2 regions of the Pradoshia sp. TA40_28 genome follow, and region 2 is predicted to be linked to the other one. Evidence: riboswitches for the same ligand, from Rfam matches in the RefSeq annotation. Region 2 holds a riboswitch; the other holds the start of a gene.

Region 1 (15,764 bases), on a different contig from region 2:
TAAGAATGGAATGATAAACCATGTGATAAACGATAAGCTTAATAAGAACAAATCTTTTTTCTTCCCATTCATTATCTTGCGGCTTTCTGTAATAGCTTGAAGAGCAGTCAGTTCAGGACGATCCCGTAATATAAATAAGGTCATCGAATAGGCAAGTCCTTTAATAATTCCAGGTATAATAAGTAAAAGAGACCAAAGGGTAATGAATAGTGACATTAAAATGTAGGTTAGAGTATTTCTAGAATAATTTACTGTAAACCCTTGGAACAAAACCTTGACTGAGGGATTTTGTTTTCGTTTTAAATCTAAGTGAAACCACATGTATCCAATCGCCAAAGGACCAGATATAAATAACGTGGCAAGAAGGAAAATAATCTCCTGAGGAATAATTCCTATTATATAAACTAAAATATAGTTAATAAAAAATACACCGATTGCAATTCCCCATTTGCCATTCAGTGCTTGTTTTGCGGTTTCTTTAATAGAACGTATTTTCATAGCACATCTCCTTTTTTTGATATATTTACTAATATATAGTATGAATTACTTAAAAATTAGAGTCAATTCCATTAATTTAAAAAATAAAACTTTCAATCATTTGTTAAATAGTTGTAATTTTCAGATTTAATTGTATAATTGGAAGCGATTAACAGGTCGATGTGTGAAGGTAGTAAGAACTTTTTCCTATTCTAGTAAGGTAGTTGATTTCTAGAGATCCTTAATGAGCTTTTTTAAGGGAATATTTAAATGAGCAAGAAATGGTCTGGAGTTAAGGACCCCTTTGGAAGAATAAAAATGATGTTGAAAAAGAGGGGGTATAAAATTTCCTGAGACTGCATGCATATGGATTGGTCTTACCAATTTGGAAGAAGAAACTTTGTGTGAGATTCAGGATTGATCTGAATTACCAACCTATGAGGCCAATCGGAACGGTGGTACATTCGTAAGAAATATTATGTAAGCGTATTCATTAAAGCGTGTATTGGAAAAGCTGACTCCTAATAAGGGTAGCATAAAGGATTAGATTGCAAACTCAAGAATTGAAGTTGAGCAGGCGAAGTTATTATATGATGAACATAATTGGAAGTAAAATACAAAAGTGATGATTAAGGTGGTTGCTCAACAGGGCATTGAAATTATCGACAGAGTTATATAGGGATTTGGTACTGTTGGCAATTCAGAGGATCTTTCCTGGCAGATTGGCCTGATGGAAGTGCATCGTGCTCAGCTGGCTAAGCTCGAAATCAAAAAATAGTACGAGGAGGAGCAAGCTAATCATGAATGTTTTACGAATGTTTGATTTATCTGGTAAAACAGCGATTATTACGGGAGGCGGACGCGGTCTTGGAGCTCAAATAGCACTGGGATTAGCTGAAGCAGGGGCTAATATTGTCCTGTGTTCACGTAAGGTTGAGGCTTGCCAAAGGGTGGCAGATAGCCTGGAAAAAGAATATGGCGTGCAAACCTTGGCTCTAAAATGCGACATCGGAAATGCGGTAGATATTCAGAACGTCGTCAAAGAAACGCTAAATAAATTTGTGTGTATCGATATTCTGGTCAATAATAGCGGGGCTTCATGGGGAGCACCTTCACTGGATATGCCGCTTGAAGCTTGGAATAAGGTTATCAATATTAATTTGACAGGTACTTTTCTCATGTCCCAGGCGGTAGGGAAAGTAATGGTGGAACAGAAGCGGGGGAAAATTATCAATATAGCTTCGGTAGCAGGCCTCGGCGGAACTCATGCTGACATGATGGATACGGTTGGATACAATGCCAGTAAAGGCGCAGTCATAACTTTAACAAAGGATTTGGCAGTGAAGTGGGGGAAACACAATATTCATGTGAATGCAATAGCACCAGGCTTTTTCCCTACCAAGATGTCTCAGGTTTTACTTGAACATGGAAGAGATGCACTTGAATATTTAACTCCTCTAGGAAGGCTTGGGAATGATCAAGATTTGAAGGGGGTTGTTCTATTCTTGGCATCTGACGCATCTAACTATATAACAGGCGAAGTATTGGTAGTTGATGGCGGAAAACACGCCATGGTTTAAATAAAAGATGAAGGAGATTTGATCATGGAAAAAAAAACTTGGCTCGCGCAATATCCAGAAGACATTGCATCTGAGATTGAAATTCCAAACAAATCATTGCCAGACATTCTTCATGAAACAACAATTCATTTCCCCACTAACAACGCCCTTTCTTTTTTGGGAAGGAAAATGACCTATCAGGAACTTTCAGGAACTTCAAGCCGTTTCGCCGCAGCTCTTCAGACGAATGGCGTTAAAAAAGGTGATAGGGTAGCGATCATGCTGCCGAACTGTCCTCAGTATGTAATTGCCTTTTATGGTGCATTAACAATGGGAGGGATTGTTACTCAAATTAACCCAATGTTAGTAGCCAGGGAATTGGAACATATATTGAAAGATTCCGGCACTGAAACGATCGTTGTAATGGATGCATTCTATCAAACTGTTAAATCTGTTCAACCTTCTACGAATCTAAAAAATATTATTGTAGTCAGTTTGCAGCCATCCGGGGCAGACTTCGGAGTCGATCGTACATTTGAGCAATTTATTTCAGATACACTAACTCCTGCAGAGCCAGTAGATATTGACCCAAGCCATGATATTGCTGTATTGCAATATACAGGCGGAACGACGGGACGTTCGAAAGGTGCTATGCTCACGCATCGTAATTTAGTGGCGAATATTTATCAAACAAAGGAATTTTTTAAACACATTGTAGAGCGAGGGAAAGAGCGGTATTTGACTGTCATCCCATTATTCCACGTATTCGGCATGACAGCTTGTATGAATGGGTGTATCTTAATGGCCAGTGAAAATATACTGCTTCCGCGTTTCAATCTTGAAGAGGTTCTTCAAACGATTAAACAAGAGAAGCCAACAATTTTCCCAGGCGTACCAACCATGTACGTGGCAATCAATGCTCATCCAAAAGCACAGGAATATGGAATTGACAGCATTGAAGTTTGCAATAGTGGTAGTGCCCCGATGCCGGTGGAATTAATGAGAGAATATGAGACAAAAACGGGTGCCAAGATTTTGGAAGGATACGGACTTTCAGAAGCAGCGCCGGTAACGCATTGCAATCCTTCTTTTGGTATTCGTAAACCGGGAACAGTTGGTATTGCCTATCCATCCACTGATTGTAAAATTGTGGATATAGCTACAGGGACAGAAGAAGTTCCAAATGGCCAATTGGGAGAATTAATTGTTAAAGGTCCACAGATTATGAAGGGGTACTGGAATATGCCTGAAGAAACGGCTGTTGCTCTCCGCGATGGATGGCTATTTACAGGGGATATTGCCAAAATGGATGAAGATGGATATCTTTCAATTGTTGACCGTAAAAAGGATTTAATCATTGCAAGCGGATATAATATTTATCCCCGTAATGTTGAAGAAGTCCTATATGAGCATCCTTCCGTACAAGAAGCAGTTGTAATTGGAGTACCGGATGAATATCGGGGTGAAACAGTTAAAGCCATTATTGTTTTAAAAGCGAATAAGTCAGCTACAGAGAAAGAAATGATTGAATACTGTAAACAGAATATGGCTGCCTACCGGGTGCCAACGATTGTGGAATTCCGTGATGAATTACCTAAAACCAATGTCGGAAAAATTCTTCGCAGGGCATTAAGAGAAGAAATCCAAACAAAGTAGGGAGCCTACCATACACACGAGGTCTTGAAGATGAAACAAAAGTATTCCTTTTTTAATTTACCGGTAAATAAGCGAAAGGGTGTATGTATCATGAGAGCCATTCAATTTACGGAGTACGGAGGGCCTGAGGTTTTAAAAATGGTTGAATTGGATAAACCGATACCTGGTCCGCATGAAGTGTTAATCCAGATACATGTAATTGGTGTGAACTACGCCGATACAGCCAGGCGAGAAGGGCAATATGTCGTACCAACCAAGCTTCCTTTTGTGCCTGGAGCAGAAGTTGCTGGAGTTGTGGTTGAAGTCGGTGAAGAGGTAACGAATGTAAATATTGGAGCGAGAGTCGTCACGCTAATTGAATCTGGGGGATATGCTGAGTATGTTGTGGCAGATGCACGATCCGTAATCCTCCTGAAAGAAGAACAGGATTTGAAAGAAGCTGTCTCCCTCCCACTGCAAGGGTTGAGTGCCTACCATATTTTAAAAACAATGGGCCGTCTGCAAAAAGGCGAATCTGTATTAGTTCACGCGGCTGCTGGAGGCGTAGGAACTATTGCTGTCCAATTGGCTAAACTAATGGGCGCTGGCAAGGTAATTGCTACAGCCAGCACGGAGGAAAAGTTAGAGCTTGCACGGTCTCTTGGAGCTGATGTATGTATCAATTATACTAATGAGGGTTGGGATAAAGAAGTATTGGAAGCGACAGGTGGCCGTGGGGTTAATGTAGCACTGGAAATGGCTGGGGGCACTGTTTTTAAGGATACACTTAAATGTTTAGCTACCTTTGGGAGATTGGTTATCTACGGAGTGGCAAGTGGAGAACAAGCCATTATGTATCCATCATCGTTAATGGCTCGAAATCAATCCGTGATTGGATTCTTCCTTCCGCAAATAATGAGGAAGCCAGAACTATTACTGCCAAGTATGCATGAGTTATTTTCACTTTTGGAAAATGGAGATTTAAAGGTAATTATTGGTGAGGTGCATCCTATAGAGGAAGCGGCAAAAGTTCATGAGTTACTGCAAGCACGAAAGACTACTGGTAAAGTGTTGTTGGAAGTTCATCGATAATAGGAAGAATATACGGAGTGCGCAAGCTTACAAAAGCTTGCTTTTTTTTAATTCAGAGATGTATCCATTATTATTGGGAATATCAGGTGAGTTATCTCCGTGTAGATTTTGAAAGAGTCTATATTCATAGAGGAGTATGATAATTTGTATAAAGTGCCATTGTTTTTATAGGTTTATATTTTATAAACTATTATAGTGAAATAAAATATAAGGACTGAAAAATAGTGGAGTGGAAAAATATATATCGTGGTATGTTAATGGGTATCAGTGATTTAATTCCCGGTGTGAGCGGAGGGACCATAGCGTTTATATTAGGAATATATGATCGTTTATTATTATCAATCAGTGGGTTCTTCAGCCGTGACTGGAGAAGGCATCTAGGATTTTTGTTACCATTAGCAATTGGAATCGGCTTTACCTTGTTACTGTTTAGCCGGGTGATTGATTATTTGCTAGAACATCATTATGAACCGACACAATTCTTCTTTGTCGGGTTAATAATAGGTGTACTGCCATTTATCATAAGACAGGCAGAGGTGAAAAAACACTTTACTGGGAAGCATATTGGGGTTGTCGTTTTGGTCGCAATTATGATGGCAGCGCTAGGATTTTTAAAGCCGAATGAATCCATTGAGATATCTGAAGTAACACTATTATCTGCTATTGGATTATTCTTTTCTGGCTGGCTTGCAAGTATGGCCATGCTGCTTCCGGGTATTAGTGGCTCGTTTATCTTGCTGCTGCTGGGCGTTTATTCAACGGTCATATCTGCACTATCAGATTTAAACTTTACAATTATTATCATTGTAGGGGCTGGAGCAGTGGTTGGTTTTGTTGTGAGCAGTAAAGCGATTAGCTTTTTACTAAGGGCCTATCCGCATATGACATTTGCCGTTATTATGGGTCTGATTATTGGATCGATCTTTGTTATCGTCCCCGGATTACCAACAGGACTAGGTACTATTCTGCTATGTTGTATAACTTTTGTGGCAGGTATTTTGGTAACTAAGCTCTTTACGAAATAATGAAATTGAATAGTGTGGAAAAAAGGATTGTCTCAGACAATCCTTTTTTTATTCGTAAGCTTTGTTAAATTTCACTGTTAACTTTTTTCTGATTGATAGTAGTGGATGGACTGGAGTTTCCTGTAGGATAAGAAAGGCCAGGGGAAGTTAACTAAGCCAATTCGTAAAATGAAATTCATATTTTATAACAATTATGTTGGATTGATAGGAAAATACCGGTTATGGGTAGAATATTAAGTCTTAAGCAAAGGTATATATCACTAACAACTTTACAATAAAAATAGTGGAGGTTGAATCATGCAAAAAAAACTGAGGTATATATGTATGGCATGCCTTATTTTTGTAGTTTCAGCTTGTGAAGGCGGAGAAGAATCGAAGAATGAAAAGGATAAAAAAAATAATAATACTGAAGAAGTAAGTATGGAGAATAAAGAAACAAAGAATAGCGTGGCGGCCAAGGAAGAAGAAACGAAAAAGGGGACATCTCAACCCAGTCTAGATCAAAATCGCTTGACATCTGATAAAATGGCTTCAAAAAAAATTCTCTATGAAAATTTAAAAATGAATGATATTCAAAAAATTGACAACGTAAACATTAAGTTAGAAGGTATACAGTTTACGGAAATAACGCCATCTGAGGAAACGAAACCAAAGTTTGAACATATCAGTAAAACTAATATTGTGGCACTAATAATAAAGTTGAAGCTCGAGAATAATTCTGAGCAATCATTAAATTTAAAATCAGTAGGCTCATTTCTACGAGCAAACGACAATCAACTATCTTATATGTCTCAAACCAGTCTGGAGCCAGATCAACAAAAAAAGGAAATTGCAGCAGGAGCATCAGGAGAAAAGCTGCTTGTATTTTTAATGGATAAGAAATTGTATAGTTTAACTAAAAAATTAAAACTAGAATTTGGACCGTTCCGGGATAGCAAAGGGAAGGAACTATTTAAAGGTAAAAAAACAGAGTTTGTTATCCCTGTACCGGAATAAGCGCCATGGCACTAGAACTAAAAGAACCGCCATCCTGATGTGAGTAGAATGACGGTTCTTGTTTTTTTTCTATTTTAAGTCATAAAAACTTATTTTTTAATCAGTCAAATCGAGAGTCACTGAGAATGCGGCCTAATTCTTCCATATGGCCTGTTTCATCTGTGATTAAATCTTCAAGTTTGACAACTAATTCAGTTAAACCTAATTCTTCTGCTTGTTTCTTACGGGTTTCGTAGCGGTCGATTGTATCTTTTTCCGCTTGATAAGCAGATTCAAGCATAACTTTCACATCAGTAGTTTGTATAACTTCAGCTGGTGTGACAGTTGGAGTTCCACCTAATGTACTGATTTTTTCTGCAAGGTATAATGCATGACCCTGTTCATCAGATATTTCACCTTCAAAGAAAGGTTTTAAAGTTTGTCTGTACAAACCGGATACTAAAGCTGCGTAGTTTGAATACATGATAGATGCAGCATATTCATTTGCTAAATCTTCATTAAGACCATCAATTAACTCTTTTAATTTTGCGTCCATTCCAAAATCCACTCCTTCTACTTTTCTATAATTCAAAGATACCCTACTTCTATGTAAATTAAGCATCTTTTTCGTGGCAAAATTTTGAAATATTTTTTCAAGGTCCTATTTTTAACATATAAATAAGCTTGATCCAGGTAAAGGATCAAGCTTTATATACATCGTAAGTTATACTAATTTTGAAAAATGAAGACGTTTATTTAGAGCGTAGATAATTGGTGCACCGATCGCCATGACAACAAATTCTCCAATAGCTGTAGTGGCCCAGGTAATCCAGAATGGAAATTTGAGGGCGATATTTAACTCCATAGCAATGAGGAACATCATAAAAGTAAACACGAACGTATTTATAAACATTCTTGCCCATATGTTATGAATAAATTTGCATATCAGAATTGTGATGGTTAATGACAGGATGGAATGTCCTACACCAAAAACCAAATCATATGCTAGTAATTGCGAGTATAAGAGGTTGGATAAAAATACGCCTATTACAATCCCATATATATATTTTTTATTAAATACGATCAGGTGGTTGAACATTTCAGGTATTCGAAATTGAATGTTCGAAAATGCAATCGGCTGTACAATCATGGTCATAGCAATATAAAGTGCCGCTAAAACACCATTAACAGTAAGTGTTCTAATATTCATTTTGGAAATCTCTCCCTTAGTTTTTTATCGTGGGATGGTTACGAACCACGTTCGGTATACCCGAAGATACCAAATAATCATAAGCAAAATAAGGTAAACAGTCAACCGTGGATTCAACTGTTAGTATACAACTAAGGATAATTTTATATTTAAATTAGTTGAGCCATTTCAGTGAAGTTCCATACTACAAATTGATGTGTGCGAGTAATTTAGAAAAGAAAAAATGACACCGAGAATTTTTTCTCAGTGTCATTTATACAAGTATCTTCTGTTAATGACTTGGAGTTAATTTTTTTGTGTTTAGAGACTTCTTATCCTCTTTTTTAAAGATTGTTTTGCGAATCCAAGGTAGTACGTAATAGTCTCCGCCAAATCGGCCAGCATTTGCACCTGCTACCAAAATAATCAATCCAAGTAGAATATATAGTGGATTAGTAGATACAGTTCCGCCGAACACAAACATAAAGTTCATTAATAATCCACAGAAAGCTGCAGTAGTTGTTAAAACTCCCAGCAATAATCCGAGTCCGACTAGAAATTCACCCCATGGAATTAAGACGTTGATTAAGCCAACATTTGGGATGGCGAATTTTTCAATAAAAGCACCATAGATTGGATAGAGTGCCCCTCCATCTGGGCCTGTTACAGGATTGGCAACAATATTTCCAAGGAATCCAGAAGCATCAAAAGCTCCGCCTTTAATTTTTTCGAAACCATGAATCATCCATTCGTAGCCAAGGTATAATCTAATGAGTAATAATAGTCCGGAAGCATATTTATTAGTACGTAACCAATTCATCATTTTGAATCACTCCTATATGGGTTTAACTGGCTCTAATCCGCGGTTGTTAGTGCCAATAACTTTCTATACCTTATTTATATACTATCCATCACTACTTGTGGCAGATTATCCCTGTGTTTCATTTTTTGTACAAAAACATGTGAACCTTTTGAGTAAATACTGAAAACAACTTTACAAACGTCGCATTGTTCGTTCCTTCACAAACTTTCGGACTAATGGTTATTTAGAACGAAAAGTTGGGGAGAATTGAATTAATCATATCGTTTAAGTTTTTAATGAACTTTATGTAAATATCTCTTTTATTAATTTTACATATAAGAGTAAAATATATTTAAAATAAAAGGTTAGAAAAAGTACTTTTAAGGAAAAAGAGTAAGATGAGTGTTCGAAGGAGGAATGGATATGAGCTTACAATCAGTTATTATTGAAGCTTTACATGTTAAACCAGAAATTGACCCGAAAGAAGAAATCACAAACAGAGTAGGGTTTTTAAAAGATTACTTAAAGAAGAGCGGTGCAAAAGGTTTTGTACTCGGTATTAGCGGCGGGCAGGATTCTACATTGGCGGGACGTCTTGCTCAAATGGCTGTGGAAGAGTTGCGTGAGGAAGGATTTTCAGCCAAATTTGTTGCTGTTAGACTTCCATATGGAGTACAACATGATGAAGATGATGCCCAACGTGCCCTGCAGTTTATTAAACCAGATGAAAGTCTGACTTTTAATGTAAAATCTACGGTCGATGTGATTACCGAACAATATAAAGAAGCAACAGATGAGGTATTAACTGATTTTAACAAAGGGAATGTGAAGGCACGACTTCGAATGATTGCTCAATATGCAATTGGTGGTCAAACTGGACTTCTTGTGATCGGAACCGATCATGCAGCAGAGGCAGTTACAGGATTTTATACAAAATATGGGGATGGCGGAGCTGATATTCTTCCATTATCCGGACTATCTAAACGTCAGGGAAGAGAATTACTTAAAGAATTAGGGGCAGAGGAAAGACTTTATATGAAAGTGCCAACTGCTGATTTACTTGACAATAAACCGCAGCAAGCAGATGAAACAGAGCTTGGTATATCTTATGATACGATTGATGATTACTTGGAAGGTCGCAAAGTAGACCCTGAAGCTGCTCTGAAAATTGAAAAGCAATATTTAAAAACTGAGCACAAACGACAAATGCCAGCAAGTATACACGATAATTGGTGGAAATAAACATCAGAAAAGGAAGCCTATGATTTTTTAAGTCATGGGCTATTTTTTATGAATAAAATGAACTATGCCATCTGTTAAAATATACTGATATAATAAAAAGAAAAGATACAAACATACAATGGTTTTAGTTAATTAATAGTGGGTATAGGAAATAATCTAGTACTATATTTATTTCAATTATGACAATTGTTCCAGTCTCCTTTCACAATGTATTGAAGATGAAACTAAAAAGAAATCATTTTGCAATCAATTTTTATTACACTATATAAGTTATATAGTATTATAGTATCCAATTTATATAAATGAACCAGGGAGGGGTCGTATGATGAATAATGAAAATAACTTGATTGAAAAGTCCTTATATAAGACCTTAATAAACAATAATGCGGCGAACCCGTTGCTTATAGTAAGTGAAGAATTACTCGCAGAACAACAAAAAGAACTACCTGAGTTATCCATATTAAGATTTGCTCAGGGAGAGATTTATTTCCACCATAAAGATTACGAGGCTTCTATTTTTAAATGGGAAAAGGTTAGCGATGATCTGGAACCTTGGGCTAAAAAGAATATGGCGGATGCTTATTTTGAATTAGCCATGTATGCTAATGCGGAAGAGCTTTATAAATCGATCGAGACAGAATCGATTATATTGAATACTGAGGTTGGATTACAGTTGTTTGCTCTTTATATAAAATTAAATAAAACAGAAATGGCTGATAAAACGATTAAAAAGGTCGTTAAATTAAATCCTGATGATTCTCAAGTGACAGAAATTGCGCGTTCATTCTTTGAGAGTCAGAATGACTGGGATAGTGCAGTTGAACTTGCGGTCAACGAATCTATTCGTACAGAGTCATTAATTTGGTATGATATCCTGCAGTCCTATATTGATCAAGGTGTAACGAAAAATATGGAACCTGGCTATTTTTATCAAGTTTTACACCAGCTTTATTCTATTGACAGCACCCAATTCGAACAGCTAGCCGTATCTCTTTGGAATAGCTATAAGGGTGAGCCTGCCTATATGTCCTGGGTTCAGGGATTTAATGATTTACTTCAAGATCTGGAATTCATCCATACCGTGCAATGGTCCAATTTATCCTGTTTATTTAAAGAGGGATATTTCGAATTAATTAATGGAGCCAAACCAATAAAATCTTTAAAAGGCTTAGTACCAAGCCTTTTACGCAATTGGCTTCGTCTTGCAGATAGGCACCATGCTCTACTGGCTTCTTCTGCAGTACTGGCATGGAACGATAATTTCCCGGCTACCATTGGACAAACGGATGTTGATATAGCTGAAAGAGTCTTAATGAAAGCTGAAAATAATCGGAACGGCCTGGAAGATAGCGTTCGTCTATTTGAAGAAATTGATGAATGGGCCAATCAAAATAACCTCGCTGTCAGTGAAAGGGACAAATGGATTATTGATGAACTATTAGATGTTGATGTACAACATATTATGATTGCTGGAACAAGCGGAAGCGGAAAATCAGCTTTAATCCATTCTATATTAGGGGAAGAGTTATTTGACGAACCCACATCCTCGGCTATCATGTTTAAAAATGCAGAAGAAGAAGGCATAGTGGAAGTTACCAATTCCTCGATTAATCGACTTACACTAGAGGACTTGGAAGAAAAAGTATCAAATCGAAGCTTGATGAGTTCTGATGTAAGTATCATTGAATACCAGATGCAGAATAAATTTTTATCTGATAACCATATTGCAATCATTGATACTCCAGGATTTAGTATTGCGAATAATAAAATGCATGAAATACGCCGCTATTTAAATATGGCAGACAGTCTTTTGCTTGTATTGGATGTAAATGATCCATTTACAAATAAAGAACGTGAAATTGTTATGATGATTCATGAACAAGTACCTGATATGCCAATACATTTCTTATTAAATAAAATGGATCTTGTTCATAATGATCAGGAAGCGATTCGTATAGTAGATGAAGCTTGGTCAAGAATTAGTCCTTATTTGCCGAATGCAAAAATATTTGCACATTCCGCTCATTATGTAGGTAACAGGCAGCTTTCTGATCTTGCTGAGTTTATACAAATGAATCTGAAAAGTAAGTATACGGAAAATGCGCGTACAGCTAAGCTGCTTCACTTTGTTCGAGAAACTATTTCTAACTTGTTGGATCAACGACTGGAGAGAGAAGAAAGCTTGGTAGAATCTATTCATTGGAATGAGGACCTTTTAGCTAAACTAAATGGTGCCAAGAATCAGATGGACGATTTGGAAAAAGAAAAAGCTGTATTGTTACGTAAGTCGTTTAAACAAAGGAAAGAAGCCATTCGTCTTGATGTGGAGGCAGCCGTACCGAAAATATTGCGTGCCAGCAAAGATTTACTTACAGAGGACAGTGATTTCCGTAAAATTCATGTGGAATTAAATGAAAGTATGAATTTACGAGTTCAGGAATATATAGAAACAACTATTTTGCCTAAGTATTTTTACTCTCTAAAGGATTGGATCACTGAGGCTGAAATAGAATTGAAGGAAAGCCAGGGGTATCTAACCGAAATGGCCGAGAGCTTTAATGCCATTTATCGTGAAGACCGAATGAAATTCGAATGTGATTTCAGAGTATTAGATGATTGGCGCAGAGATGCAAACAGAATGACAAGTGGAATACAAATGGAAACCATTAATATTCTACTTCGTCATACACCACAACAATTATTATTGAAAGGTGCCGGAATGTTGTTTGGATCGATTGCGAATAAAAGCGTTCTGTACAATAAGTATACAACTCTTATTGAAACACAGGATTACACAGAGGTTGCTGAATTGATTGCAGATAAATTCTTACTGCAATTTGATATGTTTGAAAAATCGATTACTCGAGATGTTTCGATGTTCTTTGCAGATTCAAAAGAAGTGATGAATGGAGCAATCGCTGATACGAATGAGCAAATTGTAGAGCACAACGGAGTGCTTGAGAAAATGCGTTCTCAACCTGAACTATATCGTGATCCATTAAAGCTGTACGAATTGCGATTACGTCAGTACGAATGGATCTTGATTGGACAGAAAGAAGTTCAGCCTATCTTAAGATAAAAAAATCAGGTGACTCATACGGCTGGTTAAACAGCCTTGAGTCACCTTTTTTTTTGTTTACATTTATGAACATTAAGTGGTTCGCAGTTTATAAAACTTGATGAAATTTTGTACAATAACCTTCACAACAGAATAAGTAGGTATAGCAATGAGGATGCCGATAAATCCATATAGGGAACCTGCTACAAGAAGTAATAATATAACCGTTAATGGATGAATATCCAGGCGCCTGCCCATAACTTGTGGTGTAACGAGATGCCCTTCAAGCTGCTGAACGATCGCCAATAATATTAGTACTTTTAAGGCGGTAAATGGGCTGATTAATAAAGCTGAAATCAGCGCAGGGATGGTCCCGAGAAATGGCCCAAGGAAAGGCACTACAGTCAGTAAGGTTGCGAAAATAGCCAGGATTAATGCGTTGTCAAGCCCAATGATAAGATAGCCAATATACATCAGGAAGCCATCGACAACGGCAATGATAAATTGACCAACAATATAGGTGGATAAGGTTTTATCCACATCCATTAAGATACGGTTTCCTTCTGCTTCTACGTTCGAAGGAATATGTTTTAATAGGAAGGGTTTAAGTTTATCTCCATCCTTGAGAAAGTAAAATACAATAAAAGGAACAATTAAGAGCACAGTGATAATGCTGGTGATTGTTGAAAAAATAGTGACAGCATGATCGGATAATAGCTTTGGAAAAGAGTCTGAGTATTCTTTTGCATATTGAAGAATCTTATCCGCTGATAGGAAGTTTGATGTATTCTCATTTAACATATTCTTGGATTCTGATGTGATTTTTTCTAGTTTGTCAGGGATTTTATGAATGAGTTCCTCACTCTGAGAAACAATCTTCGGCCCAAGAAAATGAACGGCACTATAACCTATTCCGCCGATTACTGCATAGAGGAGAAGAATGCTAAGTGTAATAGGCATATATTTACTGAAAAAATGAACGATAGGTCTCAATATATAATAAAGAAGCCCGGCTATCAGGATAGGAAAAAAGATGGTTATAATCAGCTTTTGAAAAGGCCACATAAAGTAATCAATTTTCCCTAATAGATAGATAATAATCAATATCAGAATGGCAGCAGTGGCGTATTTATAAAAAGGTTTATTAATCCACATAAAAATCCTCCGAATCTATAACTAGGTTTGCTAGAACTATACCCATAAACACAGAGAATATACTCTCAAGCAAGAGAATTAGCTGGCAAGCAACTAATAAAAGTGATAACAGCGACTATACCAAGTCTGGAATACTAGTCGCTGTTTACTATGCAGATATATGTAATGAATGGAAAAATAGATGTGAGGAGTAAGAAAAGATTACACTTCTTCAATCAGGACCCCTACTTTAGTAAAAGCTTGGTCTACACTACTTTCTGTTTGAATATCTGAAAAATCAATTCCAAGCTGTATGCTTGTTTGAGCGACCTCCGCACGAATTCCTGTCAGGATTACCTGTACACCGATCAGTTTAAGTGCTTTTATCATTTGAAAAAGGCGCTGGGCTACCATGGTATCAACAATATATACTCCAGATAAATCAATGATTAATGTTGAAATCTGAGTGTCCGCACTCTGCTGAAGGGTACTTTCATTAATAGCCTTAGCTCTGGCTGAATCAATATCTCCTACAATAGGCAATAACCCAACATTTTTAGTTAATTTAATAACCGGAGAACTTAATTCATTAATAAGATTTGATTGAGAGAGAATTTGATCTAGTAGTATGTTGATATAATTTTCTGTGTAACTTTGAGTAAGTTGATCAATGGTTGAGTTAAACTTTTCTTCCCAGTAAAAAATATCTTCAAAGCTAATTTCTAGACTGGTATTTTGGATAAAGCGTTTAACATAATCCCAAATTACTTTTCTTAATAAACCGGCGGCATTGATAGAAGTGCTTAAAGGAGTACGTGATTCCAGCCGTACATGTGCAATCGAGAGCGTGCGTTCTTTTACTATAAAATTCCGTTCTTCTTCTGATTGAAATAGGCTGTCTGTTACTAAAAGTAAGTACTCTTTAAATTGCTTCTTTAAAGCATTGACTTTATGGATAGGCGCTTTAAGAGAATAATCAGCTTTAGTGGATTTTGGTAATCGCGCATACCAGTCTTCAATTATTTTATCCGAATGAGTAATCAAATAATCATATAAAGCTTTTGATTTAGTTTCCATACTGACCTCTTTTCTTTTCCGTTCTATATTCAATATTTTGCTTGGTAAAAAAGAAAAACACAATTAATTATTTCTGAATTTTTAAAGAAAAATGTGGATTATTTTTAATAATTAGATATCGTTTCCTTTTAACGTTAAAAAATACAAAATATTCAAAATTAAATTGCGTAATCCCAAGACCAACCTTATAATGTAATTCATAGACTTTTCGGAATATTTCAAATAAAAAGGGGGATTCATTTTGAAAAAGAAATTATTTTTAACGTTAATTATGATGTCTATTATGACAGTCATTGCTGCTTGCGGTACGAGTAAGGAGGAAAGTGCCAGCGGTGAAGGCGATAAAGAGAAAACGTTGAGAGTTGTGACAGATGCGGCTTATTCACCGTTCGAATTTCAAAAAGAAGGTAAAGTGGTCGGCTTTGATGTTGATATCGTTAATGCTATAGCTAAGGAAGCAGGCTTTACTGCAGATATTGAACATGTTGGATGGGATCCA
Region 2 (15,764 bases):
CCTCATTGAAGTACGGGAAATCTTTTTAAACACAGGGATGGCATGGTCCGGAAGGCAAGGCAAAAGAAATATACTGTCAGATTGGGAGAAACAAGCTATTAAATCAATACTGGTCAGTGATCATGGAAACTGGGAGGCTTTGTTTTCTATCTTTAAAGGAAGATATAGAAATTTTCGCTCAGCTGCTGAACTTGTTACAAGCCAGAATTTTTTGGATATTGTTAAAGAGGTATGCAGCGAGTCATATTTTGAACTGCCTTTCACCCAGTTATACTGGTCTATAAGATCTATGCTGCTGCCTTTACTATCTGTACTTTCTTATCCTCCTCCGAAAGCTGACTTGTATCATAGCATTTCAACAGGATATGCAGGCATCGTTGGTTCGTATTGTAAACATTATTATGGAAGTCCTTATGTCGTTACCGAGCACGGGATTTATACAAGAGAGCGTGAGGAAGAAATTATTAAATCAGATCAAATTAAAGGACCGCTGAAAACGCTGTGGATTAAATATTTTCATAGTTTATCAAAAGGTGCCTATGCATCAGCAAATCAAGTCGTTACATTATTCAATGCAAATAGGGAAATCCAGGTTGAAATAGGCTGCCCGGAAGAAAAGACATGTATCATACCCAACGGTGTATTCCTTGATGATTATTTAGACTTACCGCAAAAGACCGGAGGGGACAAACAATTTGTAGACATTGGGGCTGTAGTCAGAGTAGTGCCAATTAAAGATATAAAAACGATGATTCAAAGCTTTGCTATTGTGAAAAGAAAGATTCCAAACGCCAGATTTTACATCATGGGTCCAGTTGATGAAGATCAAGACTATTACGAGGAATGCTTGCAATTAGTGGATTTTTTAGGCCTTCGAGACATTCAGTTTACTGGAACGGTGAATGTTAAAGAATATATTGGAAAAATGGATTTACTGGCTCTTTCAAGCATCAGTGAGGGACAACCGCTTGTCCTGCTTGAAGGTATGGCAAGTGGAAAACCGTTCGTCTGTACAGATGTAGGAAGTTGTAAAGAGCTATTGTATGGCAGGGAAGATTCATTTGGTCAGGCTGGATATGTAGTCTCAGTTATGGATTCTGTTGGAATGGCAACCGAAATCATAAGACTTGCAGAAAACCCTCTTCTCCGAGCAAGAATGGGAGAAAGTGGACGCTTGCGTATAGAGGCCCACTATTCATGGAAAGATTTCATTGAGCAGTACCGAAAAATTTATGGAAACAGGGGTTATTTGAATGGCGGGGATAGGATTCCAACTCAAAAAATTAGTGGATAATAATAATTATGGTGGTCTCAGAGCTTTTGCTTATTCTTCTGTTATCATTTCTGGTCCATTGATTTTATGTATAATCCAGTTACTGATTGGCCAAAAGCTATTAATGGATTCAGGATCAACCTTCTTGGAACGTGAACTCTTGTTAACCGGGACAATGTACAGCTTTGTATTTTCACAAGTAATAACCGGGGGTTTCTTAATGGTTGTTACAAGATATGTATCTGATCAAATCTATTTAGAAAAGGAAGAAAATATTCTTTCCTCACTCTTTGGTGTCATAGGGATTATCGTGTTAATTGGAGGCTTGGCTGCAATTGCTTTTTATGCCATATCCCCATTAAGTATGCCCTTTAAAATAGTTGCCTATCTGTTTTTTATGGAATTGCTGATAGTAAATATACTGGCGATTTATATTTCTGCAGTTAAGAAATATATGCAAATCGTTAAGGCATATGGATTGGGGGCTCTCACGGCAGGTATTACAATGTGGCTTTGCTTACAGATAGTGGATTATCTAAAAGCTGAGCATGTGATGGCTTGTATGGCTGCAGGATTTATCGTGGCCATTGTTTTCCTCATAAACAGTATCAAAGAACGCTTTCCTAAAGCCAATAAAAACTGCTTTGATTTTCTGTCCTACATACAACAATACCCATCACTATTTTTAATTGGTTTGTTTTACTCCCTATCATTGTTCAGCCATATTTTTATTGTCTGGGGAAGCAATCTTCAAGCGGTAGTTGGTAATACGTTTGTAATGGCTCCATTCTATGACGTACCAGTCTTCTATGCTTATTTATCTATTATTCCTGCGATGGTTATGTTTGTTGTTTCAATGGAAACATCGTTTTATAAAGTTTATAAAAGGTACTATGAAAAAGTAAGCGGAGAATATTCTTTGAGCCAAATAAATGAAGCGAAAACTAAAATGTTTCAAGTGTTAACCCGTGAATTAGTCATTATCATGGAATTCCAACTGTTCTTTACCATCCTGGCAATTGCTCTTGGTATAACCGTCATACCATTATCAACAGAACAAATTCACATTTATAATATATTGGTAATTGGGAATTACTTCTTCATCATCATGTTTATCTTAATGCAAATCTTGCTTTATTTCGATGATCGAAAAGGTGCGCTAATTGTCATCTCCAGTTATATGGTTGTTAGTATGATGAGCATGATTGCCGTTATTCTTATAGGAGGCAATTATGGATTGGCTGGTTTCTGCTCAGGATTAACTGGTCTGATTATCGCCTTTTGGAGAATTTATCATTATGGTAAAAATATAGAGTACTATACGTATTGTACTCAACCACTGTTTGCCAGTGAAAAAATCAGCTTTTTAACCAGGGTGGCAAATCGAATGAATGAGATTAATGGAGAGGGGAGGGGAAATTAATTTTCCCCCTGTCTCTTTATTCAGGTTTATGTATAAACTCTTTTAGGCTTTAATACATAAGAGAATGAAGGGGAACATGGAGTGAATAAATATATGATTTTCGTAATTAGTGCTGCAATTCTAATTTTGGTATTTATATATCATGGCCAGAAGTTCAATTATGAAAAGGAAGGTGAACCCATCATTAATCCGTTTATGGGATTTGCACCTCCTGCAGAGGGTGGACCATACAAGCAAGCCCATTCACTCGTTTATGCTAATTTTACTTGGAAGGAGCTTGAGCCGGAAAAAGGAGTTTATGACTTCGATAAAATAGAAGAAAAATTTAAATTTGACTATTGGGAAATGGATAATAAGAGATTGATATTCCGGGTAGTCTTAGATTATCCTGGAAAAGCGGGCCATATGGACATACCCGAATGGCTTTACCGTGAATTAGATGCAGATGGTGAGTGGTATGAGCATGAGTGGGGCAATGGTTTCAGCCCTAACTACAATAACCCAAAACTAATAAACTATCATGAGAAGTTAATAGAGGTATTGGCTGAACGATATAATCAGGATTCTTTCATTGCATTTATAGAATTAGGGAGTTTAGGCCATTGGGGGGAATGGCATACTTTGCAGGAGGATGGGGTTTATATTCCTTTTCCAAAGCTGTCAATTGCTGAAACTTATGTTAAGCATTATACAGAGCGTTTTACAGACAAGATATTATTAATGAGAAGGCCCCATCAGATAGCTTCTGATAATAATATGGGATTGTACAATGATATGTTCGGTCGGAGGGATCACACCATAGATGAATTTTATAGCTGGGTCACCAATGGATATACATTTTGGTTAACCGGTGAAAAAAACCCATCCATGATCGATTCCTGGAAGACTGCTCCAATAGGTGGTGAATTTGCACCAACCGTTGAATGGGGGGATTATTTCTCCTCCAGTTCAATTTCTGAAACCATCGAGCAGTTGAAAGCAACACATATTAGCTGGCTCGGTCCAAGTTCGCCAGCGTATTATAGTCCTAATGAAAAATATCAAAAAGGAATCAATCGCTTTTTAAAGAAAATTGGGTATCACTTCCGGTTAACTGAAGTGGGTTATAAAAAGTCTGCTGAGGCAGGGGCAGAGCTGTCACTTGAAATGGAGTGGGAAAATAGCGGAGTAGCTCCATTTTATTTTGATTGGCCATTGGAAATATCCCTTGCAAACACGGAAGGAAACATTATCTATAAAGAAACTGCGTCAGCAGATATACGAGAGTGGCATCCAGGTCGGCATTCAATTGAAGAATTTATTTCAATCCCTCATGATTTAAAGAAAGGAATCTATCAGGTTAATGTAGCTATACTTGACCCAGAGCTTATGGAACCAGCAATTCATTTGGAAATGGAAGGAGAGAGGGATGATTTGAGGTACACGATAGGGGAGTTAAGGATCAGATAGAAATCGTGCTTTTTCTTGTCGACGTGAAACATAAAATCTTCCCATTTGTAAAGTGCTTCCTTTCAAGAAGAAAGTGAATATAAAATAATTTATGCAGCTTGAGCCCTGAATTGCCGAGAGTTCAAGCCACTCCATTTTTCCTGATAGTTCTCTCTAATTATGAGATGAAATATATCTTTCTAATTTTTCTTAAAACCAGACGATTCATTAGCCTATCTTAGATAATTCCGGAACCTGCTTTATAGGCCCTTGGCTACCCCATTAAGAATTAATTGGCTGTTTTAATAGTAGTTGGGTTCTTGGGTTTTATTCTTTTAAACTTATATTTCTCATAAAAACTCCCCAATTGAAAGACAGATTTTCTTTTTTAATCTGCCTGCCTATTGGGGAGCGCATTGACTACAACTAACTAATTTTACCTTTGTAAATTGGGTTAGTTGTAGTCAGTATTTAATTAGCATTTGTTTTTCGTGCAAGTACTGGTTTGAAGACAGACAGTACATACATCACTAAACCTGCAATACCAATTCCTAAAATAGTGTTAAATGATTGGCCAGTGTAAAAGCCGCTGCCGAAGTAGAAAATTTCGCGTAAACCTTCAGAGGCAAAGCGGATTGGAACCCACGGGCGAATAAAGTTTACAAAGAAATCAGGTAGCATTTCTTTTGGTGTCATTAAAACACCCATACCTAATAACATGACAACCATGAATAAAGTAATGGCTGGTTTACCAATCCATGCAGTTACTCCGGAAACTAATAAGAAGAAACAGAAGGCAGCAAACGATACGAACGAACCAACCAAGAAGTAGCTAGGCATATTAATACCAGCGATCAAACCAAGCGTTGCAACGGTAAAACCAGAGAATAGGGCAATAATGATGCCGAATAATGCTTGACCTCCCATTAGGTGTAAGGCTTGTTTACGTGTTAATAATTCTTTTTTCAAAATATTAGATGATGCTAAAAATACAATGAAGCCGCCGATTAGGGCACCTACCCAAGCAGGCACTGCCATTAAGGTTGGAGCACTTCCGTTTGCAGTTGAGGCTGTAACGGCATTGAATACTTCTTCCTCAGCAACAATCGGATTTACAAGCACAGCTGCTTTGTTGGCTTCTATTTGTTGACCGTCCATCTGAGCAACAAAATTTGAAGAGTATTGGTTGTTTAATTGGCTAATTAAAGCTGTTAAAGCAGTCTTCGCATAGTTTGCACCAGTTATGTTATAACCTTGGTTAATATAGACCTGTAAAGTTGCTGGAGAGTTGTTTGTTATCGCATTTTGCAATGTATCATTATAACCTTTAGGAATGACTAAAGCTGCGTAATACTCTTTATCATCAAATAATGCTTTAATATTTTCTTGCTTTTCATTTGTAAAAGCTAACATTGGTTCACCGCCGTCAGTCCCTTTACTCATTTGTTCTACTGCTGATTTCACGGCGTCTACATGTTCGCCTTCATCATTTACAATTAGCGCTACCGGTAAATTTTTCACCTGTGGATTGCCTTGCGCAAATAAGTTTAAGGAGAAAAGAGCAATAATTAATATAACTGCAATAGGAGCAGCCCATGCTAATTTTTCTTTAAATAATCTCAATCAATTTCTTCCTTTCTTATTAAACAACATATTGTTCAGTAATATTAATTCATTTTATAATCAGGGTGTAAACAGAAGCAATGAACAAAAGTGAACATCTTGTTCACTTTTTTGAAATAGAGGGATTTTTGTGAGTATTTATGAAGAAAAAAACCGTAAAACAAAACAACTTATTCAAAGATCATTTTTGCGAATTTTAGAGAATAAGCCGTTTGAAGCAATTACGATCGGAGATATTGCAAAAGAAGCACATATAAACCGAGGAACATTTTATTTACACTATCTAGATAAATTCGATTTGCTTGATCAAATCGAACAACAATTGTTTAGAGATTTAGGAAATCATATTGACCTATTACAATCACGATATTCATCTACATATACATTTGAAAAAGAACAAGAGCGATTAGCTGCTTCTTTATTCAGCTTTATAAAAATGCATGCTCCATTATTAAAAATATTTTTAAGCAATCATGGCAGAGCAGGTTTTCACCTTCGATTTAGAGATGCCTTTACAGAAAAGGTTCGTATTAATTTAGAAAAAAACGAAAGTATTAAAGCTAGGTTAAATGCGCCTCTGGAATATTTCTTATCATTTATAACATCTGCTTTTTTAGGATTAATCGAACAATGGATTCAAAATGATTTAGATAAAACGCCTGAAGAAATGACAGTCTTATATATTGATATTATTTCGTTTATTCAGAATAAATAATGAGACTTTTAAGAAGCGGGACCCAGATTAACTGATTCTTGTGTCTGGATAAATACCAATTGATATTAGCCAAGATTATTGGCTTTTTTATCATCCATCCAAATACGAAAGAGCGAACGTCTGTTTTGAGCGAAAATGTGTTCGTAGCTCTAATTATCCCCTATAATGGAAATCATGGTTGGTTAAGTAAAGTCACCATAGAAGAACATAACGGAGGATTAGGATGGCAAACGGGAAAGCACATAAGAAAATTAATCTGATATTTTTAGCGATTGGAATTGGGGCAGTGTTGATTAGTTCTCAGCACTATGTGCATGGGATTTCTGTGATTATAGGTTATCTCTTCGGTACCTATTGGATGAACCCTGATTTGGATATAAAAAGCACCCCGTATCGGAGATGGGGATTCTTACGGTTTATGTGGATTCCCTACCAAACATTGAAGCATCGCTCCATCTGGACTCATGGATATGTAATCGGGGATATCATACGATATTTATACTTGATGGTCTTGATCATGTTAGGGGCAGGATTGATGAGTATGCTTACAGGTGTGCCATATGAAACGTATATCGACAACTTGGAGGAGATCTTCATCCAGCATAAATTATCTATTCTATCTTTCATTGTTGGGAATGTCCTTTCATCAACCGCTCATATTTTGACCGACCATGCTTCAACCACACTTAAAAAGATCTTTTAACCAAAATCCCTTTTCTCCTGGTAGAAAAGGGATTTCTGGCATTTAATGATGGTTTATCTTTCGTTGAACTTTAAAAGGCTTTCACATATGCTGCGTCAAACAATCATTCTTCAAGAACTACAAAATTTATATAAAATGTTTTTATAGGCTTTGTAAAAACCTTACTGAAAGAACACTCCAACGAGCTAGCTTAATAAAGCGAGAGGCAAAATCAAATCAATGATTTTGCCTCTTCCATTAATCACACAATACTTTTACTACTGCTTTTTTTACAGCTTGTGGTTGCTTTACACAAACACCTGGCATATGAGCATCTTGCGGCATAAACACAGCAAAACATCCTTCTTTCACGATTAAGTGATTACCCTCACCATTCAGGAACATAACATCGTTTTCTTTTTGTTCTTCTACGACTTCTGTTTCTTCTTTATTTGTATAAACCATTCTTTCTTCGCCTTTAATGACGTATTGGATATCTGTATATGTATAGTGAGCTTCCAAGCGGCAGTCTTCAATAAGCTTTGTTTCATACTCTTGAATCATGACAAAGACCTTGTCATTCTCAATTTCATACTTACCTACCGGCAAAGCCTGCAAATCATTTTCTAGTAAAAAAGAAAAGGCTTTCTTTAATCTTGGATGCACTCCATCATATAATGGAGCATTTGATAATTGATCAATAATCATAGATGTTTCCTCCAATAAACGATTTATCTTCTTATACAAGTATATAAAATAGTAACATATCCAGTAATAGTGAAACAAGAACTTGTATACCAGTCTGGTTTATATGATACGAAATACGGAAGGAAAAAAACTTTAACTTCCTTTTTCTGGATATATAAGTTATATAAAATATATAGAAACTGTATAATCAAAGGGCTAAAGATGATTCAAACAATGTGAAAATATAATGGACCAAATTGCATGAAGGTTAGAATGTAGCTGGAATCCAGATAATCATAGAGGGGGAGAATTATGTATGGAAGATTTGAACATTAGAATAGTAGAGTTAAAGTGGAGTCCTTTTGAATATGGTCTAAAGCAAAGTGAAGAGATTAAGTCGACACACCTCGCTAACCAAATTCGTTTACCGAGGATTTAAGTACAAATTCAAACACCAAGAAAGCAAAAGAGATACTGAAGGACATCTCTCCCACTCTTTTAGAGGAACTTAGAGGACTAGCAGAAGGAATGGGCATGGAATTAGAGACGATAATCCGACTTTATAGCGGTTATGATGTAGATTTTCCGGCAATGGGATGTACGGCTCTAATAAATGAAGAATATTATGTACGAAATTATGATTTTAGTCCGGAGTTGTATGATGCAAGACTTGTATTTTCCAAACCGGCCGTTGGCTATGCCAGTGTTGGTTTTAGCCAGCAAGTGATTGGTAGACTTGATGGGATGAATGAAAAAGGGCTCGTAGTTGGATTACATTTTGTCAACAGCGAGCATAAAGGAGAAGGATTTCTTGCGACGACCATTGTGAGAATACTATTAGAACAGTGTGCTAATATAGAAGAAGCAATCGACCTCATTTCAACACTTCCCCATGGATATTGCTATAATTATTCGATAACAGATCAAAGTGGAAGGGGTATTGTAGTGGAAGTCTCTCCCGAGAAACAGATTGTGACCTCCAGAACTCCTAACATATGTACCAATCATTTTGAAACAGAAGCATTACGAAACCAAAATAAGCAAGAGATACAAGGATCCATAAATCGTAAAGAGTATCTCAGCAATTTATTATTAGAGAAACCAACACCCATGTCTGCTTATAATTATTTTAATAATGGCAATTCTCCTTTATTTTTTAAATTCTATAAAGAATTTTTTGGTACGCTTCATACAGTTGTTTATTCACCAAAGGAATTAAGCCTGATGATTGGGGTAGGGGAGAATAGTAAACCAATGGAATTTTCACTGAGAAGATATATGGATGGAACTATAAGTCTTCCTAAAGTGATAAAGGGAAGAATAAATCAAGTATTATAGAATACAATTCACATATACCCATTCTCTGTGTAATGGTAATGGTTGAACTATAAAAAATAATGAGGCTGGCCTGCCAAGTATCAGTTTACTCGTTCTATGTCAGTTCTGGCTCGCCGCCCATATTTCACGGGACATCAGCAGTTATCTAACTCACAATCAATAAAGTTTTTAAATTTCCTATTATAACCAATAATGGTTGTGGTATGCTAAGAGGTAATTAAAATAATATCTGAAGATTTTCAGGAGAGGTTCATAGCGGATACCCTCTATAAAAAACTATGGATACATGTCAATCTCGCCATGTCCATATAGTGGACGTGGCTTTTTTGACTTTCTTAGTAGTTATTTTTATAGAAAAAGAGTATCGCCCTCCTTGAAATGATTAGATATCTAATTCAAGGAGGGTTATTTATGTCTGGTCGTCATCAAACAGAAGGGTTAGAGGATTTAACATTATTGGGAAATCAAAATGTGAAGTATGCCTTTAATTATGCACCGGAAGTATTAGAGTCTGTCGATAATTTACATGCAGACCGAGATTATTTTGTGAAGTTTAATTGCCCTGAATTTACAAGTCTTTGCCCAATTACTAAGCAACCGGATTTTGCAACCATGTATATTTCCTATATTCCAGATAAAAAAATTGTGGAAAGTAAGTCACTAAAAGTGTATTTATTTAGCTTCCGCAATCATGGAGATTTCCATGAAGACTGTGTAAATATCATTATGAATGACTTAATTAAACTGTTGGATCCACGTTATATCGAGGTGTGGGGTAAATTTACTCCACGTGGGGGAATATCAATCGACCCTTGGTGTAACTATGGCCGAACTGATACGAAATATGAAGAAATCGCTCATTATCGTTTAATGAATCACGATTTATATCCGGAAACAGTTGATAATCGCTAACTGTTAGGACAATTCAATAAAATCCTTGTCTTCCAAGGGAGAGGTTGTTAGCGACCCTCTATAAAAAACTAAGATGAACAGCGCATCTTCTTAGTGCTGTTTTTTCATTGGAAAGGAGAATGAACATTGAAGCAAGAAAAAGCATTAGTCGTGTTTAGCGGGGGACAGGATAGTACGACCTGCTTGTTTTGGGCATTAAAAAAATTTAAAGAGGTAGAGGTTGTAACATTTAATTATGGACAACGGCATGTATTTGAAATTGAATGCGCTAAGCAGATCGCTAATGAATTAAACGTCCATTATCACATTTTAGACATGTCGTTACTTAATCAACTCGCTCCAAATGCATTAACACGCGCTGATATTGAGGTGAAGGAAGGGATGGATGATGAGTTGCCATCAACATTTGTACCAGGTCGCAATTTATTATTTTTATCTTTTGCAGGTATATTAGCGAGACAAATTAATGCAAAGCATATTATTACAGGTGTGTGTGAAACTGATTTTAGCGGATATCCTGATTGTCGTGATATTTTTATAAAATCTTTAAATGTCACGTTAAATTTATCGATGGATGAAGGATTCGTTATATATACCCCTCTAATGTGGTTGAACAAAGCAGATACATGGGCATTGGCAGATGAATTAGGTGTATTTGATTTTGTAAGAGAAAAGACGCTAACCTGTTATCACGGGATTAAAGCGGATGGCTGCGGTGAATGTCCCGCTTGTAAGCTTCGTCTACAAGGAATGCACACATATTTACATACAAAAAAGAATATGGGGGATTAACATGATACGCATTTTATTTTATTTACTGTCCATTGTAACAGCCAATGTTTTGACAGCCCGATTTGCGCCACTAGAATTTTGGATATTCATTATTCCTATGGGCTCGTTCTTAATTGGTGCAACATTTATCTTTCGCGATTTAGTCCAAAATAAATTTGGTCGTAAGAGGACATATGGATTTATTTTCTTAGCTTTAGTAGTATCAGCAGTTGTATCCTATTCATTAGGAGATACGCTCATTATTGTTGCAGCTTCTACACTATCATTCTTGATCGCAGAAACCTCAGATACAGAAATTTATACCCGTTTAAAACTGCCGATGGTATGGCGTGTCTTTTATAGTGGAGTTGTTGGAGGTTTATTAGATTCAGTAGTATTTGTCATTGTAGGCCTAAGTCCAATTGGGGCAGGATATGTTCCTTGGGCAGCTGTACCAGCAGCTATTATTGGGCAAATGATTGTGAAAACGATCATGCAAATGATTGGCGCTTTTGTATTAGGACAAGGCTTGGCCTACAAAGAGAAGCGTCTGTCCAAAGCATCCTAATGATTACTTGGATTTAATGGCTCCTACTATTTCAGATAGTATAAAGAGTAACTTAGTTCATTCTGTACCGGCAATTTAAGTCATATGATGTGGGTGGGGAGGAAAGTGAACCTACATCGTTTTCCTTAAGAAAATAGGTTGAGGAGAATTTGATAATCCCTGGAGTAAATAAAGCAGGTTTAATCAAGGGAAATAAGTTTCTCGGAACTAATTATAAAGAAATGACAAAAGCATTTGAATATATTCAAATGCTTTTGTTGAAGATGTTGAAAGTCCTCTATTATTTATTTTTACAGTGCATGGAAGCTACGTAACCAAACGTCATGCCTGGTCCCAGTGTTGCGCCTGGCCCTGGGTAAGAATGACCCATAATCGAGGATGAACAGTTACCGCAAGCGTATACATTTTCAAATACAGTACCGTCTTCTTTAACGACCCTTGCTAATTCGTCCGTCACTACACCACCCTTAGTACCGATATCACCTGGGTACACTTTCATGGCATAATAAGGAGCCTCGTTGATTTCAAGTAGATTAGGATTTGGTAAAGAAGGATCCCCATAATACCGATCATGCGGTGTTTCTCCTCTATGGAAGTCTAAATCCTTACCATTTCTAGCAAATTCATTAAATCTATCCATGGTTTTACCTAAATTTCCTTTTGGTATATTCAATAAACCTTCTAATTCCTCAACTGTATCTCCCTTCAACACCACACCATTGTCATAGTATGCTTGAGGAAAATCTTGCCCTGGGAAAAGACCGGTAAAGATATATCTCTTCTTAGCTCGACCATCTAAAATAATCCAGGAAGTGATAGCTTTACCACCTGTTTTTTCATTATGTTCATACATTTTGTCGACGAATTCATGGTAAGGAGTCGGTTCATTAATATATCGGTTTCCATCTTGGTCAACAATAATCATATTTGGGAGTCCTCTATCAGCAACTAAGAAAAAGGGCATTCCCAAATGATTAATAACAGTAGGTGCACCCCAAACTCTGTCCATTAACCCAAACTTCGCATTTAATTTAGCGAACGGTTCAATAATATCGCCTGTTTGTCCTTTTGGTGAGCTTGTCCAATTGACATCTTGAGGACTAGGAAGATATTTCTCTCTCTTTTCTTGATCTCTGGAAAATCCACCTGAACCAAAGATCAAGCCTTTATTAATTTTAATTGTGACTTGTTTGCCATTCTTGTTTACGGTTAGACCTGTAACTTTGTCGTTTTCGTATATAAAATCAACAAATGGGGAATCAAGCCAAATTTCTCCGTTTAAATCTTTATAAGTTAGAGCCAATCGTGCTATTAATGCTCTTCCTAAAGCAGCATAATCCTTTTTAAATACTTTATGTTTAATTAATCGCCATCCTAGTGTTAAAGAGGCTCTTTTTCCTGCCCAGGACCTGGTGATCATGTTCACTTTAACAAAATCTTGACCTGTCATAACAAAACCTTTTGTATCCATTACAGGAGGTACAAGTTTGCTCTTCCAATCTTGTAATTTATTTAAATCAATCACTTTAGGTTCGATTGACCGGCCGATTCCTTTTCCACCCGGATGTGTTGGATAATAATCAGAGTAATTATTTGCATAGGAGAATCTCATATGTGGACTCAAATTATGCATATAATCTAACATTTCGATTCCTTTTTTCAAATAGGTCTCTTTAATGGTATCACTTACTAAAGCACCGACAGTTGAATCCAAATATAATTTAGCTTCTTCAAAACTATCGGCAACACCCGCCTCAACTAAATATCGATTATTTGGAACCCATACACCGCCACCTGATAAAGCGGAAGCTCCTCCAAAATGCTTTTCTTTTTCGATTAGTAGTGTATCTAATCCTTCTTTTTTGGCCGTAATGGCAGCCGAAAAACCTGTCGCACCAGAGCCGACTACTACAACATCATACTCGTAATCCCAACCCATTTAAAAATCCCCCTTCGAGTAGTCTTTCTCTCAAAATAACAAAACTGTAAAATGTAAACTTTACAACGATGAATATTCAGATAATTTAATTTTACAGTATTTAACAGGGAAATGAAAGTACAATAATATTTGGAAATATTTATAATCTCACAAAACTATAGCAGGCTGAATTTAGTAATATTTAATAGATTAAGTAAAAATAGAAATCTGGAAATGTTCAACCATTAAATAAACTTTATATAATATATAAATATAATAAAATGATATAAAATGAAAGCAAATAATTGGTAGGTGTGAAAGAAATGAAGTGTGAAAGCTGTAATGGAACAAATATGAATGTTGTATTAGAGCAACAATCAGGAAAAATGCAGGTGCATAAAACAGGTATTTTGGCTAGAATGGGTCGTCTCTTCTTAATTTTATGTACAGCTGGATTGTGGATACTAGTGCCAAAAAGAAAAGAACATGGTAAAACAAAATATAGTAGTAAACGTGTAGCTCTGTGCCAAAGTTGCGGACATAAACAATATTTAGAATAAATTCTAAAGCATCAAAAGATGTTTTTGATTAAGGTCTTTCTGTTTTAAATAAAAGCAGTAGTTGAATAATACAGCCACTTCCTTTATGGAGGTGGCTATTTTCATACCTCAGATTAGGCAAACTTAATGAATATCAAACCGGTACATCTAACTAATTCATACCATATACAGGGCAGATAGAAGTCATCTTTTTCACCCCATATTGTCTACTAATCATATATCCACATTTCATTTTCTCTGTAAGGCAAAAGATACTCACACCCAATTAAAGGGAGGAGTATCTTTTTGTTGTGTCGGTAGTAGTTTGGCAGAGTTCAAGCGCTGCCGGATGGCTATGCCAAACCATGCGGCCAGGAATGCTTTAATGATGCCGACTGGCAAGAAGGGATAAACGCCTGTCACCAGTGCTTCATTCCAGGAGAGTTCTGTAAATAGTTTTAACCAGATCGAGCCCACAGCTAAGGTGATACACATTCCTATAAGGTTAGCTATAAAGGCTTGACGGTATGTATACGATGTTTTTTCTAACCATAACCCGATCAGGAATGCTGTAGGGATGAAGCCGATTAAGTAGCCACCTGTTGGGCCAAATAAAATGCCGAACCCGCTTGTGAATTGAGAAAAAACTGGTAAACCTATAAGGCCAAGTGTTAAATACACCAATACGGTAATCATGCTATGTCTGGAGCCTAAGATGGTTGCCACAATCCCGATGGCTAATGTCTGTCCTGTGATAGGAATCAGAGGTAAAGGAATCGTTATTTGGGCTAACAGACAGATGATGGATGCACACATAGCCACCAGAACTAGGTTTTTCGTTTTGTTTTGTGCCATAAATTCTCACCTCAGCCAAAATATAAGTAAACTAATGTAAATATAAGGTTAACATATTTTAAATTAAGTGAACAAGAATTATTAGATAAAGAATAGAATTTTTTGGACTATTGAAATTATATAGAAAATTCTACCAATTTAAACCGATATAGTGATATATTTATATGTGTAAAAAGATCTAGAAATAAAGGGGGATTCATTTGAGTAAAAAAGCCATATTTATACCGATTATTACTGCTTTAATGATGTTGCTTCTCTATTATGTTTACTATTTAAAACTCGAGACAACTCTTCCTGATGATGGCTGGGGGAGATCTACTAATTTAAAAGTTTCATCAAACTTTCCTATGGATTATTACAGTTATCAAAAAGATGAAGAGTTTCACGTTTTTATGCCAGATGAGACAGACGTTTCCCATAAAGTATTCGATTCAAATTTTAACCTTATCAAAGAAGAATCCATCCAAGCTGAAGTGGCACCGGCAGAACCTATTTGGGCGTCCGCGGATCAGCTGATTTATATGGATGATGATCAATTAACCATCAACCAAGATGGAAAAGATCAGGTTATTGCTACAGGTATCAGTTCTTTTACACCTACGAATACAGGAGTTCTCTTTTGGAATCAGAATGAATTAAAACAATATACGGCAAGTACAGGTGAAACGAATCATATACATACATACGATTACCCCATTTATACAGCTCTACAAGCGGAAAACGGTCATTCTACTTTTGTAGGACTCCAAATTTCTGATATGGATATCCATTTTTATTCTTTACAAAATGATCAATCCAAAAAGATCCTCGAGTACTCAGCAAGCGGAGGAGAAAAGATTGAAAACATTGTTTATAATGCTGGAGAAAAAAAGGCTACAGCGATTATCGAAAAGTATACGATGGCACAGGGACAAAGGGCCTATCAAGCGATGGAGTTGAGTTTTGACTTGGCTACATCAAAAATGGAGAAAAATGAGAAGTATACATTCTATGATAAGACGAATGGGAATGAGTTGGACAATCCTCGCTATT

The links. A riboswitch is a leader RNA that binds a small molecule or an ion and turns the genes downstream of it on or off. The one in region 2 is predicted to bind preQ1.
Region 1: linked by a shared signal. The riboswitch ahead of AC58NB_RS13315 (QueT transporter family protein) and the one ahead of queF (preQ(1) synthase) in region 2 are both predicted to bind preQ1.

What each region holds. Positions count from the first base shown of each region.
Region 1 is NZ_JCATZO010000009.1:130,377-146,140, forward strand. It holds gene AC58NB_RS13280 (DUF975 family protein) at 1-498, opposite strand, end outside; gene AC58NB_RS13285 (SDR family oxidoreductase) at 1,278-2,057, shown strand; gene AC58NB_RS13290 (long-chain-fatty-acid--CoA ligase) at 2,082-3,692, shown strand; gene AC58NB_RS13295 (quinone oxidoreductase family protein) at 3,783-4,763, shown strand; gene AC58NB_RS13300 (DUF368 domain-containing protein) at 4,988-5,788, shown strand; gene AC58NB_RS13305 (DUF4352 domain-containing protein) at 6,086-6,784, shown strand; gene AC58NB_RS13310 (ferritin-like domain-containing protein) at 6,885-7,319, opposite strand; gene AC58NB_RS13315 (QueT transporter family protein) at 7,488-7,973, opposite strand; PreQ1 riboswitch class I at 7,984-8,028, opposite strand; gene AC58NB_RS13320 (DoxX family membrane protein) at 8,245-8,775, opposite strand; gene nadE (NAD(+) synthase) at 9,178-9,996, shown strand; gene AC58NB_RS13330 (dynamin family protein) at 10,319-13,075, shown strand; gene AC58NB_RS13335 (AI-2E family transporter) at 13,148-14,209, opposite strand; gene AC58NB_RS13340 (STAS domain-containing protein) at 14,411-15,265, opposite strand; gene AC58NB_RS13345 (basic amino acid ABC transporter substrate-binding protein) at 15,507-15,764, shown strand, end outside.
Region 2 is NZ_JCATZO010000005.1:294,388-310,151, reverse strand. It holds gene pelF (GT4 family glycosyltransferase PelF) at 1-1,294, shown strand, start outside; gene pelG (exopolysaccharide Pel transporter PelG) at 1,254-2,696, shown strand; gene AC58NB_RS09205 (DUF4832 domain-containing protein) at 2,778-4,145, shown strand; gene AC58NB_RS09200 (YhgE/Pip domain-containing protein) at 4,596-5,747, opposite strand; gene AC58NB_RS09195 (TetR/AcrR family transcriptional regulator) at 5,878-6,462, shown strand; gene AC58NB_RS09190 (metal-binding protein) at 6,686-7,165, shown strand; gene AC58NB_RS09185 (NanQ anomerase/TabA/YiaL family protein) at 7,403-7,852, opposite strand; gene AC58NB_RS09180 (C45 family autoproteolytic acyltransferase/hydrolase) at 8,303-9,169, shown strand; PreQ1 riboswitch class I at 9,409-9,455, shown strand; gene queF (preQ(1) synthase) at 9,581-10,081, shown strand; gene queC (7-cyano-7-deazaguanine synthase QueC) at 10,208-10,873, shown strand; gene AC58NB_RS09165 (VUT family protein) at 10,878-11,420, shown strand; gene AC58NB_RS09160 (FAD-dependent oxidoreductase) at 11,701-13,359, opposite strand; gene AC58NB_RS09155 (hypothetical protein) at 13,662-13,898, shown strand; gene AC58NB_RS09150 (biotin transporter BioY) at 14,154-14,732, opposite strand; gene AC58NB_RS09145 (hypothetical protein) at 14,933-15,764, shown strand, end outside.